One region of the Paenibacillus sp. J14 genome, then DNA from elsewhere that is predicted to be linked to it. Evidence: predicted binding sites of a transcription regulator. Region 1 holds the regulator's gene; each other region holds the start of a gene.
What was found. The regulator Rex, encoded in region 1, represses fermentation and respiration genes when NADH is low (regulators of the CRP and FNR family bind a similar motif). The targets are predictions, from matches to a motif close to TTGTGAAATATTTCACAA.
Positions count from the first base shown of each region.

Region 2: the regulator Rex is predicted to act here: its motif matches at 2,123-2,140, upstream of M891_RS0116510 (DUF438 domain-containing protein).
Region 3: the regulator Rex is predicted to act here: its motif matches at 3,094-3,111, upstream of pflB (formate C-acetyltransferase).

Region 1 covers NZ_JADQ01000031.1:24,944-31,588, forward strand. Annotated here, with positions in the region: gene M891_RS0113080 (hypothetical protein) at 1-114, opposite strand, end outside; gene M891_RS0113085 (cell wall elongation regulator TseB-like domain-containing protein) at 369-854, opposite strand; gene M891_RS0113090 (amidohydrolase) at 915-2,213, opposite strand; gene M891_RS0113095 (redox-sensing transcriptional repressor Rex) at 2,210-2,854, opposite strand; gene dinG (ATP-dependent DNA helicase DinG) at 2,896-5,751, opposite strand; gene M891_RS0113105 (tetratricopeptide repeat protein) at 5,948-6,580, opposite strand.
Region 2 covers NZ_JADQ01000046.1:13,948-20,592, forward strand. Annotated here, with positions in the region: gene M891_RS0116500 (sensor histidine kinase) at 1-1,375, opposite strand, end outside; gene M891_RS0116505 (response regulator transcription factor) at 1,372-2,052, opposite strand; gene M891_RS0116510 (DUF438 domain-containing protein) at 2,251-3,522, shown strand; gene M891_RS0116515 (ROK family glucokinase) at 3,876-4,826, shown strand; gene rapZ (RNase adapter RapZ) at 5,098-5,988, shown strand; gene M891_RS0116525 (gluconeogenesis factor YvcK family protein) at 6,113-6,645, shown strand, end outside.
Region 3 covers NZ_JADQ01000013.1:28,662-35,306, forward strand. Annotated here, with positions in the region: gene pflA (pyruvate formate-lyase-activating protein) at 1-641, opposite strand, end outside; gene pflB (formate C-acetyltransferase) at 757-3,024, opposite strand; gene adhE (bifunctional acetaldehyde-CoA/alcohol dehydrogenase) at 3,269-5,884, opposite strand; gene M891_RS0106690 (Crp/Fnr family transcriptional regulator) at 6,333-6,645, shown strand, end outside.

The DNA of each region.
Region 1 (6,645 bases):
AATATTCTCCAGCGGACGCTCAATCGCCCACTGCCGATATAAGAACCATCCACCAAATAAAACAAGGGCGGAAATAGCAATGCTTGCAGCAATTGGTCCAATACGCAGTTTCACGTGATGTCCCCCTTATCTATATAAATAATCTACTATATTGTATATATTCACGTATATCAAAACTACAAGTAACAGTATATCACATCGTATATATAAATTCGAAGGAATGTGTGAATATATTTAAAAATAAAGTCTAGTAGTTCTAACCCGAAATGCTACAATTTCTCAAGCCAAACATAAAAAACGGTTCCGCCATTCAGGCTCTTCGCCTAAACAACGAAACCGTTAGATATGATTCATTCGTAGACTCCCCGTCAACGATTCGGCAGGGTGAACACTTCCGGCAAAGCTTCGCCGGTCGTGAAACTGAAAAACCGGTAGTAATGGTGGTCCTTCTCTTTATAGAACAGCTGCCACACCAGTTGATTATTGTAAATGCCTGGCAGCAGCCGAACCACTCGGATCCCCGGCAACGATTGTTTGATAATCTCACGCATTTGGCTCTCGGACTTGCCATCAGCCAGTAGGCGTATCTCCGGATCATGTCCTTCCCGCAGCCAGACCATCATCTGACGACCGGAGGCATCTTCACCTTGTACGACCCAGATGACTTCATCCCATACCGACTTCCAAACTTTGTCGCCCCGGACGAGATCTGTCTCTTGCTTTGCCTGCTGAATGGCGGCTCTTTCGGCTTCCCACGTATCCTCATGAATGTATAGATAAAACCGGTGGAGACCCAGGAGCACGATCAACAGGATCACAAGGGACAGCAGGATCCATTTCGTTCGCTTCCTCAAGCTTCTCTTCCTTTCCCTTCCTATGCAAGCAGCCTCCTTCTGGAAACCGCGCGCCGCTCATTATCGTGCCAGCAGTCCCTCAAACGCCGCCTGCGCCTCGTAGCGGATACGTTCCTCATCCAGCGTCAAGCAAGCCCCGTGTTTGACAACCTGCTTGCCGTTCACCCAGACATGCTCCACGTCCTTGGCCCCAGCGGAGTAAACGGTATGGGAGATATAATCTGTTCTCGGCAGGAAATGGGCTTGCTCCGTGTTCAAGGCGATAATATCTGCCTTCATGCCTGCAGCCAGCTTGCCTGTATTTTGCAAGAAGACCGATTTTGCACCGTATTCCGTTCCCATCTTCAAGGCTTCCAGTGCCGGAACCGCCGTTGGATCGCCGGATACGCCTTTATGGATCAGCGCAGCCAAACGAATCTCCTCCAGCATATCCAGGTTATTGTTGCTCGCCGGACCGTCGGTCCCCAGCGATACCACTACGCCTTTCTTCAAGAGTTCAGGTACGCGGGCGACACCGCTAGCCAGCTTCAAGTTACTGCCCGGGTTATGCGAAATTGTAACCCCGTGGGCTGCCAAGATATCGATTTCCTCGTCGGTCAAATGCACCGCATGGGCAAGCAGGGTTGGGCGGGAGAACATCCCCAGCTTCAACAAATGCTCTACCGGACGGACGCCGTAATCGTTCACGTTCTGCTCTACCTCGGCGCGCGTCTCCGACATATGCGTATGCATTGGCAAATCGAGATCATGGGCAGCTTGCACAAATTTCTCGATGAAGGCCGGCGGGCAGGTGTACGGTGCATGCGGTGACATCATCGTGGTGATGCGTCCTTCTGCCTTGCCGTGCCAGTTCTGCGCAAACGCGATCGCTTCCTTGAGCTTCTGATCTTGCTCTTCCGGGGAGCACAAACCGATGGCCCCGCGCATCAGCACGGCGCGAATGCCTGATTCCTCCACGACTTTGGCCACTTCGTCCATATGATCGTACATATCCAGGAACGTCGTCGTGCCGCCCTTGAGCATTTCCAACACGGACAATGCCGTACCGGCATACACATCCGCTGCCGTAAATTTGGCTTCCATTGGCCACATTTTCTCCTGCAGCCAGGTTTGCAGCACCATGTCATCTCCGTAACCGCGCAGCAGCGACATCGCCGCATGGCCATGGGTATTGATCAGGCCCGGCAAGAATAACAACCCTTTGCCGTCCAAAGTCTCGGCGCCTTCCACGCCTTCCGGGCGCTCTTCCCCAATATAGCTGATCGTATCGCCCTCAACGAGCATATATCCGCGAACCACAGGACGTTCCGCATCTAAAACGGCAAACGTCCCGTTCTTAATTAACCATTTCCAACTCATACGTTGCTTGTTTCCTTTCCGTTTTCTAAGTAGTAAGCCAAGCTCAGCAAATCTGTGGTGAAATCAGCGGCATGAATCCGAACTTCCGGCGGAACCTTCAGAATCGTTGGCGCGAAGTTCAGAATCGCACCGATTCCGGCGGCCACCAGCTCGTCCGCCACCCGTTGGGCTTCTGTATCCGGTACGGTGATGATGCCAATGCGGATATTTTTCGCCCGAACAGTTTCCGCCAGCTCTTCGATCGGCTGAATCGTAATGTTGTTGATCTGCTTACCAATTTTCGCCGGCGAAGCGTCGAACACCGCAACAATCTTCATATTATCCTTCAAATACGCATTATAATTCGAAAGGGCCTGGCCCAGATTCCCGGCGCCTACCAGCGCGACGTTAATCTGCTGATCCAGATTTAAAATTTGTTGAATTTTCTCAATCAAATAAGCGACATCGTAACCGATCCCCTTCCGGCCAAAATCGCCGAAATAAGCCAAATCCTTACGGATTTGGGCCGGATTCAGGTCCAGCTTCTGTCCAAGCTCCTGGGAGGACACCGTTGGCACCTCACGGCGGCTGAGTTCATTTAAGAAACGCAGGTAAACCGGCAGTCTGCGGACGACAGCGTCCGAAATTTTCTCTGACTTCATGCATTGTTCCCCCTATTCTCCATTACGATCTATGAAGCGGCTTAGGCTTCGGGATTTAACCATTCCGAGATACGCGGCACCATTTGAGTTAATGGCATATGCTCCATCTTCGGTCCTGGCAATGAGTATAAGAAATATTTTCCATAATATGATTCCAGGATCCGGGTATCATAAACGATCACGATGCCGCGATCCTGCGACGAACGGACAAGTCGTCCGAACCCTTGCTTAAAGCGAATGACCGCCTGCGGGACAGACAGCTTCATGAATGGATTCTTCTTCTCCCGCTGCAGACGTTCGCTCTTCGCTTCCACCAGCGGATGGTTTGGCGGCTGGAACGGCAAGCGTACAATTGCTAAACTGGTCAGCGCCTCGCCAGGGATATCCACCCCTTCCCAGAAGCTGCTTGTCCCGAGCAGCACCGATGCGCTGTTCCCTTGGAAGCGCCGGGTCAGCTTGGTGCGGCTGCCGCTGTCCATCCCTTGCCCGATCACCGTGATGCCTTCCGCTGCAAGCCGTCCTTTTAGCGGGTCATACACCTGCCTGAGCATCTTGTACGATGTAAACAGCACTAGCATGCGCCCCTGTGTCGCCACCGCGGCATCCGCCAGCGATTGAACCAGCGTGTTAATGAAATGATCATCCCCCACGCTGCCTTTCACACTTGGAAAATCGCGCGGAATCACCAGCAGCGCCTGATCACGGTAATTAAACGGCGATGGCAGCATCGCGGTGATCAACCGATCCTCTTCCGCTGCCTCCGTCAAACCAAGCTGCTCAATCATATATTGGAACGATTTATCAACAGATAAAGTCGCAGACGTCATGACGACGCTCTTCTTCCGATCGAAGAAAAATTGCTTCAACTGAGCGCTGACATCAATCGGCACCGCATACATTTGCAGCGACCGGCTGCGGAAGTTCCCGTTCGCTTCCATCCAATAAACGGTGTCCTCGCTCTCCAGCTTCATGAAGAAACGAAGCGCTTCCCGTTCTCCGGCTAAATCTTTAAACAACCCGCTAATATCGGTGATCAAGCTCTCCGCTGCATAATCGTCCTGCTCTTCTCGGATTTCGGACAGAAGGCGCTCCCCTTTCCGAAGCACGTCGCCGAGACCTACATAAATTTGATTCTCTAGCGCGGTCAACGTCTCCCAATCCTTGGGCTTGCGATTCGGCAGCAACCGGTACACGAACTGTCCAGGATCACCAGGGGCGGCGTCACTGCGGTCAGGCATTAAGCTGAACAGCAACTCGCTGAGCTTGTCCCAGCTCTCCTTCACATCCACCAGCGTAGGGAAGATTCCGTCGATGACCGAACACCAATCCGAGGATTTCTCTGCGGCTGACGCTTCGAGCGTGCTGCGGAGGTTGGCCAATTGCCCCGTCTTGCTGTCTTTATACAGCCGGGTCAGCGTATGCACAACCGTAAAATACTTCATATGAATCCCCAAATGCTTGCCGGCCACATCCTCTAAATGATGCGCTTCATCGATTACTAATCGCTCGTAGCCCGGCAGCAGCTGATGCCCCGCCTGGATGTCTGTAAACAGCTTGGAGTGGTTCGTAATCACCACGTCCGCGACACCGGCTTCGTGTTTTGCGCGATGATAGAAGCATTTGCGGAACCAAGGACAGGAGCGGCCCAAGCAGGATTCCGACTCACTGGCCACTGTCTCCCAAAAATCACCGCCGCGATTGCCGAGATTCAGCTCTTCGTCATCGCCGCTTTCTGTTTGGGTCAGCCATACGACCATTTGCGCGGCCGTCATCACATCTTCTTTAGGTGTAGAGAAGTCTTTTCTATTTATTTTATGTTCAAATTTGCGCAAGCACAAATAATGCTGCCTACCTTTAAAAACGGCTGCACGAAACGGAAAAGGCACGACCTCCGTCAACAACGGCACATCGCGCTCTCTAAGCTGTTCCTGCAGGTTGATCGTGTGCGTGCTCACCATGACCTTCTCTTCATTCTTGACGCTGTGGTAAATGGCCGGCAGCAGATATCCCAAGGATTTGCCCGTCCCAGTTCCAGCCTCAACGAGCAGGTGCTTATCTTCCTCAAAAGCTCGCATGACCTCGTGTAGCATCATGTTCTGAGCTTCCCGTTCCTCGTACTGCGGCAATCGTTCCCGCAGCCGTTCTCGGACCTGCTCCATAAACTGCTCGAAGGTCACGTTCTCCAGCGGATTACGTTCCGTGCTGTCCCTTGGCGCTTCGATGTCGAGCCAATCTTCCACCTGCAAGGCGAATTGGCGGTAGTAGACATAGCCGTCTTCGCTTGGCAAAGCTTCCCGCTCTTTTTCCTGCACCATGGCATCAAAAAACCACCCGAGATCGCTGTCCTCACCGGCAAACAGATCTGCCAAACGCTGTAAAGTCAATAGCGGCAATCGGTCACATTCCTCCAAGCATTTGAGGAAAATCAGCGCTGTCGCCAATGCGTCACTGTCCGCCTGGTGCGGACGCTCATGCTCCACCTCAAACTCCGCCGCCACCATCCCTAGCTGGTAGGAAGTCAGTGAAGGGAACAGAATTTTCAGGAAATCCATCGTATCCAGAATCCGTCCTGTAAACGGCAAATACCCCGTCTTGTCCAAGGCGCTCTGCAGGTAGTTAAAATCAAACGCTACATTGTGCCCAACCAACACGACGTCGTTAAGTAGTGGAACCATCTCCACCATCACTTCGTCCAGCTCTGGCGCATCCTTCACATCCTCTTCGGTAATGCCCGTTAACCCCGTAATAAACGGAGGAATCGGTACGCCCGGCTTAACGAAGGAACGATACACCTGAGAAATTGATCGATCCGGCTCTATAATGGCAAGTCCCACTTGAATGATTTCATCAGAGGACTGGTTACCCGTCGTTTCAAAATCAAGCACAGCATATTTCATTGCAATTAGATGTCCCTTCATTCCAGTCTCTTTACAGCATAACAGAAGATAGCCAATTTGAAAATTAATACAAACCATATCTGTAATAAAAATCACAAAATAAAACAAGCGATGCGCCGCCGTAAGCGGGGGTTCGCATCGCTTCCAAAACATGCCGTAATAAGTGCGTGAATTTCCAAGTCAATGAGCGATAAATCTACAATAACGACGTCAACTCGGGACCGTAATGGAGTTTCCCTGTACTGTTCGCACAGGCCTCCAAATTGGCCAACGGCTCGGGTAAGGACGGATCATGGTGGTGAGCCAACTTGAAGTACTCTTTTGCCTTGTCAAATACGCCCTTGTGCGCCTCAATACACCCCAGCGCGTTGTAGATAATAGAACGCAGCCGCTTATTTGCAGCCTTTTCCAGCACGATCCAGAAATGCTTGGCGGCTTTGTCATATTGCTCGAGGTGCAGATGGCACATCCCCAGATAGGTCCGGGCTAACATGCTGTCCGTAAATTGCTTCACCACCTGCTCGAATTGGGCAGAAGCCTGGGGAAACATCAGCAGCTTGTAATATCCTTGACCTTTCACAAAGGCGGGGTCATCCAATTCAGGAAGATCGGGAATTTCTCTGGACTCCAGACTTCGGAACGCATGGCGTAAATATCCCATTTTCTCCTCAAAGCTCAACCATTCCTCGATAATGCCGTCACTCATATGCTGAAGCAGGTTCCACTTTTTCGCAAGTTCCTGCTTCTGGGCTTGGCCAGCCAAGGGGTATTTCCTCGTGATTTCGTCCAACATCTCATTCATTTCCGCAAACACATGCTGAAACATCATTCGCATCCCCCCTAACGAAAATGAAATCAGTCCGAGCCTTACGTACATTTTTTGTTTCGCGGGAC
Region 2 (6,645 bases), on a different contig from region 1:
TATACACTTTCGTTCCGGCTTCACTGGATATGGTGGCTCGTGCGAGTCCCATTTCTCGGAGCAGCAGATCGACGATTTGCAGGCCTAGCCCCGCGCCTCCATTTGCGGAAACCGACCCCATGCCAGGGCCGTGGTCGCTGATCGTGAGAGCCGTAGTGCCCTCGTATGGCTCTACCGCAATCCCGGCATACCGACCCGATCCGGCATGGCGGACCAGGTTCTGGAACAGGTTATCGAGTACGCGGCGGAACCCTTGGGCATCCACGTTCCAGTAAATCGGCTGCTCTGGCAGCTCAATATCGGCTGTAATCCCGTTCTTCTCCCAGACAGGGTACCAGGCCGCCGCACTTTCCCGCACGATCCGCAGGATATCCAGCCGCTCCAAGGACATGGCATACCGTCCGCTGGAGAGCAGGTTGTACGATAACAGATGATCCATCAGTCCGGATAAATCACTGATTTTCGTCTCCATCAAAGCCAGGGATTGCTTTCCCTGTTCGGATAGAGATTCCTGACGGAGCGAATACAAATGGCTGCCCAGCACGGTTAACGGCGTCCGCAAGTCATGGGACAGGTGGCTGATCAGGCTCTTGCGCAGCTCCTCTTCCTCACGCTCCCGCTGGCGACTGTCCTTCAGGGCGAACACCATATGGTTAAAAGCGAGCTCCAATCGACCGATTTCGTCCGGACGCCCTTCCTCGATGGGGGACGGCAGACCATCGGGACCCGGACGGGTCATGCCGGCTTCCAGGCGCAGCAGGCGCTTGCGGATATCGCTGAAGAACAGATAGGAGAGCAAGACGAACGCCCCTAGCAGAATCGCGATAAACACGCCGTAAAAGCGATTGTCGCTAAACTGCTCCCCTTTTTGAATCACCATATATTTACGCGGGAGCTCCAGCACCATGAAGCCTTGTTTGGCTTGTTCGTCCCCGCCAATAAAAGCGACGACCGTAAAAGGATCAGCATCTACACGCTGCTTCATGAAGGCGATGGTATCCTCTAGGGACCATTGCGGGGGCACCGACGCTTGTTCCGGCAGCTGCAGGCGGGTCATGCCGGCGGTGTCGACCCAATACAGCGCGGCGTCAGGATACCGATGCTTCATCTCTCTAAGCTTCGCGTTGATGGTCTCGGCTTGAGCTCCCTCGAGCTCAGCAGCCGCTTGATGCCAAGCGGCCTCAATTTGTTTTCCGGTGCCATAAGGACGGATCTCGTGTCCGTAATGGTCAGGGTTTAGGAGCACATTCACCCCCCAGGCTGCAATGAAGCTGATAGGAATCATGACAGGAATAAAGACAAATGCGATCCCTAAAATCAAAACGTATCGCGTCAGCAGGGATTTACGGAACTTGCGCACTGGACGAAATTTCATGTTCTCACCCGATAGCCGATCCCGCGGATGGTTTCGATTACTTCAGGATTGGCAGGATCCCGTTCGAGCTTCTCGCGCAGGTGGCGGATATGCACCATCAAGGTTTTGTCCCCGTCGAGGTAGGGCTCGTTCCATACCGCCTCATAGATCTGCTCCTTGGTCAGGATTTGCCCGAGGTGGCGCAGCAGGTAGGCGAAAATATGAAACTGCTTGCCGGTCAGCACGATCTCCTCGTTGGTATCCTGATGGATAATCCGGTTTTCTTTCTCATACACAAGCAAATGTTTGATCCGCAGCGGCGCCGGGTCAGCAATCCCCCCGCTGCGGCGAAGCAGCACCTCGATTCGCGCGGCGAGCTCATCCGGATGGAACGGCTTCGTTAAATAGTCGTCGGCAAACTTCAATCCTTGCAGTTTGTCGTCAATCGAAGTGCGAGCCGATAGCATCAATACCGGCAGCTTCGGATACTTCTGCTTCAACCGTCCCCCAATCGTGAAGCCGTCTAACCCTGGCAGCATTACGTCCAGGATAACTAGTTGGCAATCGACAGCTTTCTCCACCGCCTGATCCCCGTGCTTCAGCCAGGTGACTGTATACCCGCGCGCTTCCAGGTTGGAGCTGACCCATTCCCCGATTTCGGGATCGTCTTCAATATATAGCAAATGTGTAGTAGGCATAATGACACTCCTCCTGACTCTATTTTGGCAAAAGACGGAACAAAAAGAAACGGGGGGTTCCGTGAAATATTTGTGATTGCAATCACAAGTCGGTGATTTTCCCTGTGCTACGTTGTTATTGAGAATGGTTATCAACGAAAGTCAACGAGACATTTCGAAGCTGAAATCAGATCGATTTCTATAAGGAGGGGTTAGGCGATGAGCGAACTGATTAATAACCGGGAGTATGGCGCACCGGAACAAAGCCGCCGGCAGCAGATGCTAAAGGAGATTATTAAGGAGCTGCATCAGGGGAAGAGCGTGGAGGAAGTGAAGGCGCGGTTTGAAGAGGCTGTCGGTGACGTGACGGTTGCGGAAATTTCTGCGATGGAGCATGCGCTGATGGATGAGGAGGGCATTCCAGTCGAAGAGGTTCAGCGGCTGTGCTCGGTGCATACGGCAATTTTTAAGGGCTCGATCGAGGACATTCACCGGTCGTCCAAGCCGGAGGAGCAGCCGGGGCACCCGGTGCATACCTTCAAGCTGGAAAATCGCGAGATCGAGCGGCTGGTGAATTTCAAGCTTCAGCTTCATCTGGACAAGTACCGAAAGGCCCCCAGCAGCGAGATCGTATACAAATTGTTAGAGGATTTAAACCTGCTGATGGATCTTGATAAGCACTATAGCCGTAAGGAAAACCTGCTGTTCCCGTATCTGGAGAAGTACGGCATCTACGGACCGACGAAGGTGATGTGGGGCGTGGACGACGGCATCCGCATGATGATCAAGGAAACGAAGGGCAAGCTGGCGGACGGCAGCGCGGATCCGGAGACGATAGTGATGGATCTGGAACGGATTATTAAGGAAGTCAATGAGATGATTTTTAAAGAAGAAAATATTCTGCTCCCGATGGCCCTTGAGAAGTTAACGGAGGACGAATGGGTCAGCATTGCCCGGGAAAGCGATCAGATTGGCTTCTGCTTAACCGCGCCGGAGCGCGAATGGATTCCAGAGCGCGTACCGCTGCAATCCTTGGGTGAAGAAGAGGAAGGAACCGCGCAGGCAGGTACGGAAGCAGGAGTTCCGCAAGGGTACGTTAAATTTGAGACCGGCGTTCTCTCGATGGAACAGCTGGAGGCGGTAATGAACCATCTTCCAGTGGATCTGACGTTTATCGATGAGAACGATGTCGTCCGATATTTCTCCCACGGTAAAGAGCGCATCTTTGCCCGGACGAAGGCGGTCATTGGCCGGACCGTACAAAATTGCCACCCGCCGCAAAGCGTCCATGTCGTCAACCAGCTGTTGGAGGATTTCAAGGCGGGGCGGAAGGATGTCGAGGACTTCTGGATTCCGGTGAAGGACAAATTTGTGTACATCCGCTATTTCGCTGTACGCAGTGAGGATGGACGTTATTTAGGAACGCTGGAGTTCACGCAGAACATCGCTCCTATTCGCGAGCTGCAAGGGCAGAAACGTATTTTGTCCTAGTTCCGAGCAAAAGCGGCTCGATCCTGTCCAATATGGCTTACTCCTCTTCTTGCATCCGGCGTTTGCATTTGCGAATGCCGGTTTTTTCATATAACGGAAACTACACTCGCTGACGCTTGCCTGTGATCTGTGTCATTTACGCAAAATCCCTTATCGGTATTGGGATTGCCGTTTCTTCCCTTCTCTTGACCGAACCGATGGGTTCGCTTATAGTTGGTACGTAGGAGAAAACTACTTGCGAAGGCGTTTTCAGTCATGGCGCGGAATAAAGCGGCGATGGATCGAGAATGGCCTTTTTGCACGTATAGGTACGTAAATGATCTATATATTTATGAAAAAGGTGGCTTGTGAAAATGTCTGAAAAAATCTACATTGGCGTTGACCTGGGAGGTACGGCAGTCAAAGTCGGCATTTGCAATGAAGAAGGGCAGCTTCTTCATACGTACGAAGGACCGACCGAAGTCGATAAGGGCGCGGATACGGTCGTGGCGAATATCGAGAAGTACGTCCGGCGTGTCGTGGAAGAATCGCCGTTCGCCTGGGAACAGGTGGCCGGGGTAGGCGCCGGGGTCGCCGGGTTTACGAATGTCCGCGAAGGGATCATCATTTTGGCGCCGAATGTAGGTTTGAAGGATTTCCCGATTCGCGCCATTTTGGAGGAGCGACTGGGCAAGCCAATCAAAATAGACAATGATGCCAATGTGGCCGCACTTGGTGAAGCTTGGGGCGGTGCAGGCAAAGGCATCGACAATTGCGTATGCTACACGCTGGGAACCGGCGTTGGCGGCGGGATCATCATTAACGGGAAGATTTATCAAGGCTTCTCCGGAATGGCCGGAGAGCTTGGACATATGTCTGTAGTTCCGGATCTGGAAGCGATCGGCTGCGGCTGCGGCCAAATGGGCTGCTTGGAAACCGTATCCTCGGCTACGGGGATTATTCGCATGGCAAAAGACGCTGTGGCGCGCGGTGACCGGACCTCGCTGGCTCATGTGGAGAACATTATGGCGAAGGATGTGTTTGACGCAGCTAAAGCGGGTGACGAAGCGGCAATTCGCATCGTGAACCGGGCGGCCTTCTATCTGGGCAAATCGATGGCGGCTGTCGCTGTCGTTCTGAATCCAGAGCTGTTTATTATCGGCGGGGGCGTGTCCAAAGCCGGTGACATTCTGTTTAACGAAGTTCGCAGCGTATTCGCCAAATTGACGCCGGAGCCGGTGCAACGCGGCATGCAAATCGTTCCTGCAACCTTGGGCAATGACGCGGGAATGGTCGGTGCCGCTGGCCTCTTCCTCCGTTCTTAATCATAAGGTAGTTCAAGAGGTCGTCTTTCCATCACGAAGCATCTAACGGACACCAGAGCCGTTATTTGCCTGTCGTGAACGGATGACAGTTTCTAGCGGACTGAGGAGACCTTATTTGTGGGAAATGCTGCTCAGTGGCCATTCTCAGAGCCCTTTAAGGTATCTGGGGTCCGTTACAGTGGGAAATAGCCGGGAAATCGAGAAATAGAGTCATTACGGTCCGTTACAATTAGATTATGGACAAGGAGAAGTACGCGAGGAGGGAATACTCATGCCGGAGAAAGAAACAAGTTCGGTCGCCAATCTGATCATTATCACGGGCATGTCGGGGGCAGGCAAGTCGCTGGCCGTGCGCAGTTTGGAGGATCTCGGATTTTTTTGCGTAGATAATTTGCCTCCGGTGCTGATTCCCAAATTCGCAGAATTGATTGAACAATCCAAAGGGAAAATCGCCAAGGTTGCGCTGGTCATCGACCTGCGCGGCCGGGAGTTCTTCACGGCGCTTTCGGAGTCGCTGGCATATATTAAGGAGCATTTCACCATTAAGTGTGAAATCCTGTTCCTCGATGCCACCGATTCGATCCTCGTGCAGCGGTATAAGGAGAGCCGCCGCCGCCATCCGATGGCCCCGGACGGGATGCCGCTGGACGGTATCCGGCTGGAACGCAAAATGTTGGATGATCTGCGGATGTCGGCAACTCAAGTGATCGATACCAGCAACATGAAGCCGGCACAGCTTAAGGAGAAGATCATTTCCCGATTCTCGCATTTGGAGAGCAGCAACCTATCGGTGAACATTACATCGTTTGGATTTAAATATGGGATTCCGATCGATGCCGACCTGGTGTTCGACGTGCGCTTCCTGCCGAATCCCCATTATATCGAGCAGCTGCGGCCGCTCACGGGACAAAACAGCGAGGTATATGAATATGTTATGAAGTGGCCGGAGACGCAGACATTCTTGGCTAAATTGCTGGATATGCTGCATTTCCTGCTGCCGCAATACCATAAAGAGGGGAAAAGCCAAGTCATCATCGGCATCGGCTGTACCGGCGGCAAACACCGTTCGGTTGCCATTGCCGAGTACCTGGGTAAGATGCTTGGCGTCAGCGAAACGGAAACGGTTCGCGTCAGTCATCGCGACGAAGGCCGGGACCGCTAACCAAGCCCCCTGCAAGTATAGAGGACATTCAAAAGGATAACCTGTTCCCTTTTTGAACCCTCATTAAGAGGTGAACCTAGTGATACATCGGGCTAAGGATATAAGAGTTCCGCGGATCGTTGTGATGGGCGGCGGTACTGGCTTGTCTGTCATGCTCCGCGGGTTGAAAGAGAGACCGCTCGATATCACGGCTATTGTAACTGTAGCCGACGATGGGGGCAGCTCCGGGATCTTGCGCAACGAATTACAAATGCCGCCGCCCGGGGATATTCGCAACGTACTTACCGCACTGGCTGACGTCGAACCGTTGTTGTCGGATATGCTGAACTATCGGTTTGCATCGGGTTCGGGGTTGGCTGGGCACAGTCTGGGCAATCTGATCTTGGCGGCAATAACCGATATTTCCGGTGATTTCGTCACCGCGGTGCGTGAGCTGAGCCGCGTCTTTGCCGTACGCGGGCGCGTGTTGCCGGCTGCGGGTCAGGCGGTCGTGCTGCACGCGGAGATGGAAGATGGTACAATCGTGACTGGGGAATCGAAGATCCCGGAGGTTCGAGGCAAGATCAAGCGCATTTTCCTTGAACCGGAAGAGGTCGAGCCATTGCCGGAGGCCGTAGAGGCCATTCGGGAGGCAGACGCTATTCTGATTGGACCGGG
Region 3 (6,645 bases), on a different contig from region 1:
GCCCAACCGAGCTCCTGCCATTTGTATACGCCCATTTGGTGGTAAGGGAGAATTTCGAACTTCTCTACCCCCTTCAGGCTGCCGATAAACCGCCCGAGCTCCAGCAAATCTTGTTCATCGTTGTGGATGCCGGGCACATATACGTGACGAATCCACATTTTCCGATCATGATCCGACAGCCAGCGAGCCATCTTCAACATTCGATCGTTAGGTTTGCCCGTCAGCTTGATGTGCTTCTCGTTGTCGATATGTTTTAAATCCAACAGGACCAAATCGGTGACATCCAGCAAATCTTTGATCTTGTCGCCCTCGTTATAGCCGTTCGTATCCAGCGTCGTATGAAGGTTCCAGCGCCGCTTCACTTCCCGGAACAATTCCGTAACAAACGGCGCCTGCAGCGTCGCTTCGCCGCCCGAAACCGTCAGCCCACCGCCCGATGTACGATAGTAGTTCAAGTATGGCTCGATTTCAGCCAAAACTTCTTCAACCGTCATCTCCTTGCCTTCCGTCAAACTCCAGGTGTCCGGGTTATGGCAATATTGGCACTGCAACAAGCAGCCTTGCATAAAGAGGACGAAACGAATCCCCGGTCCATCTACGGTTCCGAACGTTTCTAATGAATGTATGCGACCTTTAAGCATCTTCGTCACCCTTTCCCTAAATCGCTCCCGATAATGGAATGGGGAGAAAGGCGATCCAAGCCCAACTCCCCATTTTATCGTTCAGCTTCAATTGTTGCTGCTAGTCAGCAGGTTATTACATTTTGCCGTGGAAGGTCCGGTTGATGACATCCAATTGTTGCTCACGAGTCAACTTGATGAAGTTTACCGCATACCCCGATACACGGATCGTTAATTGCGGATAGTTCTCCGGATGTTCCATAGCGTCAAGCAGTTGTTCACGGTCAAAGACGTTGACGTTCAAGTGATGCGCGTTGCTGCCGAAGTATCCGTCCATCATCGATACAAGGTTCGATTGGCGAGTTTCGATTTCTTTACCCAATGCCTTCGGCACGATCGAGAACGTATTCGAGATGCCGTCCAAGCTGTGCTCATATGGCAGTTTCGCTACCGAGCTCAGGGAAGCTAACGCCCCTTTCTTGTCGCGGCCGTGCATCGGGTTCGCCCCTGGTGCGAACGGTTCGCCAGCTTTACGTCCGTCCGGCGTGCTGCCTGTTTTCTTACCATATACAACGTTCGACGTAATTGTCAACACCGATTGAGTTGGCAGCGAGTTACGATACGTTTTATGCTTGCGGATCATGCTCATGAACGTTTCAACCAACTCTACCGCAATTTGGTCAACGCGGTCGTCGTTGTTGCCGTAGCAAGGGAAGTCGCCTTCGATTTCGAAGTCTACTGCAATGCCGTTTTCGTTGCGGATCGGTTTCACTTTCGCATATTTGATCGCGCTGAGCGAATCGGTTGCCACGGACAAGCCGGCGATACCGCAAGCCATCGTACGAAGAATGTCACGGTCGTGCAGCGCCATCTCGATCCGTTCGTAGCAGTATTTATCATGCATGTAGTGGATCACGTTCAGGGTGTTGACATACAGCTTAGCCAACCATTCCATCATTGGGATGAAGCGTTTCATTACTTCGTTATAGTCGAGATATTCCGAAGTGATCGCTGGATATTCCGGACCCACTTGGACGCCGGATTTTTCATCCTTACCACCGTTGATCGCGTACAACAGAGCTTTCGCCAAGTTCGCACGAGCGCCGAAGAATTGCATTTGTTTCCCGATTCTCATCGCGGAGACGCAGCAGGCGATCCCGTAATCGTCACCGTAAATCGGACGCATCAGATCGTCGTTTTCGTATTGAATCGAGCTCGTTTCAATCGATACCTTCGCACAGTATTTCTTGAAGGCATCAGGCAGTTGCTCCGACCAGAGCACAGTCAGGTTTGGTTCTGGAGCCGGTCCCAGGTTGTACAGCGTATGCAGGAAGCGGAAGCTGTTCTTCGTTACAAGCGTCTGACCGTTTACGGACATCCCGCCGATCGATTCCGTTACCCAAGTTGGGTCACCGCTGAACAGTTCGTTGTACTCTGGCGTTCTCAAGAATTTCACGATGCGCAGCTTCATAACGAAATGGTCAACCAATTCTTGGGCTGCTTCTTCAGTCAGCGTTCCTTCAGCCAGGTCGCGTTCAATGTAAATATCGAGGAACGAAGATACACGTCCGAGGGACATCGCGGCACCGTCTTGTTCTTTGACCGCTGCCAGATAACCGAAGTACAGCCATTGGAAAGCTTCCTTCGCATTGTTTGCCGGTCTGGAAATGTCGAATCCGTACATTTCGCCAAGCTGTTTCAATTCACCCAAAGCGCGAATTTGTTCAGAAATTTCTTCCCGCAAGCGAATCACATCTTCATCGATGACATCCACTTCAAGGGATTTCAGTTCTTGTTGTTTTTGCTTGATCAAGAAGTCTACGCCATACAGAGCAACGCGGCGATAGTCCCCGATGATCCGACCGCGGCCGTATGCGTCAGGAAGGCCAGTGATAATCCCGGCTTTACGGGCGGCTCTCATTTCCGATGTATAAGCATCAAATACCCCTTGGTTATGGGTTTTACGAATCGTTGTAAACAGGTTGACGATCTCAGCTGGCAGATCGAAGCCATAAGCTTTGCATGCATTGATAACCATGTTGATCCCGCCGAATGGATGGATCGTGCGTTGGAACGGGGCCGAACCCTGAACGCCAACGATTTGTTCTTTCTCTTTATCCAAATATCCAGGAGCATGGGAAGTAATCGTCGACGGCGTATTCACGTCTACATCCAGGACCCCTCCAGCTTCCCGTTCTTTCACGGACAGCTGCGATACGATATCCCACAACGCTTTCGTGTTCGCCGTAGCGCCTTTCAAGAAGGATTCATTTCCTTCATAAGGATTCACGTTGGATTGGATGAAATCGCGCGTATCCACTTCCTTCATCCATTTCCCAGCTTTGAAGCCTCTCCATGCGTTTTGTGCCTTCGTTTCTGTTACTTCTCTTTCGATCACCGACATCTTGATTCCCTCCATTTATATATGTGGTCGCGGTTGAAGGTCTATCCCGCGCCTCATGATCCCTAAAATTTGTGATACTTTTCACAACTTAGACAATTATGGTACCCGGCCCCGAAAGACCGGGTTCCGCTCACTTATTTCTGAGGGATCATTTATACTGTAATCATAGCTCTTCCTAACCAAAAAGATTGTGACAAATATCACATTGAGTGATATTTGTCACCTTTTTTACCCGCCTGTTCACTTATTCTTCAAATCTACCATAGAAGGCATCGCGATAAATCTCAGCCAGCTCGCTGACCAGCGGCAGCTTCGGATTCGCCGTCGTACATTGGTCTTCGAAGGCACGGTCCGCCAGGTAATCGACGCGCGATTCGAAATCCTTCGCATCGAAACCAAGCGCTTGGAACGATTCCGGAATGCCCAGCTTCTTGTTCAGATCGCGCACCGCTTTGATCAAGCTCTTCACGCCTTCTTCCGTCGTGCGAGCCGGCAGACCCAGAATGCGGGCGATTTCTGCATAACGTTCATCGGCAACGAAGTTTCTGTATTTCGGCCATGCCGCGAATTTCGTTGGTTTCTTCGCGTTGTAGCGGATGACGTGCGGCATCAGAATCGCATTGGTACGTCCATGAGCCGTACCGTATTGACCGCCCCATTTGTGCGCCAAGCTGTGGTTGATGCCAAGGAATGCGTTGGCGAACGCCATCCCTGCGAGCGTCGAAGCGTTGTGCATTTTCTCACGGGCCAGCTTGTCACCGGTCAGTGCCGATTTCTCCAGGTATTGGAATACCAGTTGGATCGCTTTAATCGCCAGACCGTCTGTGTAGTCGTTCGCCATAACCGAGACGTAAGCTTCGATCGCATGCGTCAGTACGTCCATTCCGGTATCTGCGACTGCAACTTTTGGCAAGCTGTATACGAATTCAGGGTCGATAATCGCGACGTCCGGCGTCAGCTCGTAATCCGCCAACGGGTATTTCGTATTGCCGTTGATTTTATCCGTGATTACCGAGAACGAGGTCACTTCGGAACCGGTACCCGACGTTGTTGGAATCGCCACGAACTTCGCTTTTTGGCCGAGACGCGGATATTTGTAGATCCGTTTGCGAATATCCATAAATTTTTGCTTCAGATTGTGGAAGTCGGTATCCGGGTATTCATAGAACAGCCACATGCCTTTGGCTGCGTCCATCGGCGAACCGCCGCCCAGCGCGATAATGCAGTCCGGCTGGAATTTCGCCATCAGCTCTGTACCGCGTTGTACAGTCGTGGTCGATGGATCAGGTTCAACGTCCGAGAACACTTCGATGGCGACTGGCGTTTGGCGTTGACGCAAGAAATGTTCGACTCTTTCCACGTAGCCAAGCTTCACCATCATCGGGTCAGTCACGATCATGACGCGGGAGATGTCCGGCATCTTCGCCAAGTATTGCGTCGAGTTTTTCTCGAAGTAAATTTTGCTAGGCACTTTAAACCATTGCATGTTCACGGTACGATGATTCACCCTTTTCACGTTGATCAGATTCACGGCCGTTACGTTCGACGAAGTCGAGTTGCGTCCATACGATCCGCAGCCCAGTGTCAGCGACGGCAGGTTCGTGTTGTAGATGTCGCCGATACCGCCTTGCGAAGAAGGTTGGTTCACCAGGATCCGGCAGGTTGGCATCCGTTCGGAGAATTGTTGAATCACTTCATCATTATTCGAGTGGATGACCGAGGAATGACCCATACCGCCAAATTGCACCACTTCCAGCGCACGCTTAATGCCTTCCTCTGCATTTTTCACTTTGTAGCAAGCGAGTACAGGACTCAACTTTTCTGCAGACAATGGGAATTTCGGGCCAACGCCTTCGATCTCGGCAACGAGAATTTTCGTTCCGGCCGGGACGTCGATGCCGCACATTTCCGCGATTTTTACGGCCGATTGACCAACGATCGCAGGGTTCACCGCACATTTTTCAGCGTTGATCGCGCCTGCGGTCAGCTTCGCAGCTTCTTCTTTATTTACAAAATAGCAGCCGTTGGCGATCATTTTCTTCTTCACTTGGTCAAAGATCGGTTCTTCGATAATTACCGCCTGTTCAGATGCGCAAATCATGCCGTTGTCGAACGTTTTGGACAAGATCAGGTCGTTAACCGCTTGATCCAGGTCGGCGCTCTTCTCAATGAAGCAAGGAACGTTACCAGGGCCTACGCCGAGGGCCGGTTTACCGCAGCTATAAGCCGCTTTAACCATCGCGGAACCGCCGGTAGCCAGAATGCAAGCTACGTCCGGATGATTCATCAGCGCGTTCGTGCGATCCATGGAAGGATCTTCGATCCATTGGATGCAGTCCGCAGGTGCGCCGTGTTTAACGGCCGCTTCAAGCAATATTTTAGCGGCTTCTGCACTACATTTTTGCGCGGATGGATGGAAGCCGAAGATGATCGGATTGCGTGTCTTCACGGCGATCAGCGCTTTGTAAATCGTAGTCGACGTCGGGTTCGTAACTGGAGTAATCCCCATAATGATCCCGAGTGGCTCGGCGATTTTTTGGAAGCTTTCGTAAGGATTGTCTTCGATGACGCCAACTGTTTTTTGGTACTTAATGCTGTTCCAAATATACTCCGTTGCAAACATGTTCTTGATGATTTTATCTTCGTAAACGCCGCGTCCCGTTTCCTCGATCGCCATTTTCGCCAGATACATATGCTTGTCGAGTCCAGCCAAAGCCATCGCTTGCACAATCTTGTCGATCTGCTCCTGATCCATGCTCATGAAAGCTTCGGAAGCTTTCTTCGCTTTGTCGATCAACGTTTGAATATACTCTTGTGCGGTTGGCTGAGCTTTCACAGCCACTTCGTTTTTAACAGCCATCTCTCTCATCCTCCTAAATTTTTGGATTAGGGATTTGCTTGCACATGGTGGACTAAGTTTTATATTGTGAAAAAATTCACTTATGAGCGAATCCCTATGAAGCGTGTGTGCTTCTCTTTATGTCTTGATCATAGCACAGGCTTTTTGTTTTGTATAGTGAATTTTTTCACATACTTTAAAAAAGTTGAAAGTTTTTCACTTGCCACGATAAATTTTTCATATATACTTTACATTGTGTACATAGTGTCTCTTTGAAATACTTATCGAATGCTGCGAACGCCAGTTTATTATTTTGCACCGTTTTTAGCGTGAATATCCGATTCGACATAGTGAAATTTCTCACAATGTTCACTTTTTCGGGCTTTAAAGCCCCCAAAAATTATAAAAAACCAGTTATAATTAATTTAAAATTTTCAGAAAAATTTGGAGCACAAAGGGGAAATCGATGATGAGTGAAATTGTGAATGCCACCCTGCCCCGCGGCAATACGAGCTGTTTTTCAGAGCAAAACTTCAATCGCCTTCTCGTTACGATGAAAGACAAATCTTATCCCGAGGGGACACATTTGTTCTGGGAAGGAGACTATTCCGATAAACTGTTCTACATCAAGCGCGGCCGCGTGAAGTTGACGAAATCGACAGATGAGGGCAAAGAGTTGATCCTCTACATGTATGGTGTCGGCGATATGGTTGGGCAAGCCGATCCGTTCTTCAGCTCGAAGCATAGCTTTACCGCCGAAGTCATCGAAGACTGTGAAATCG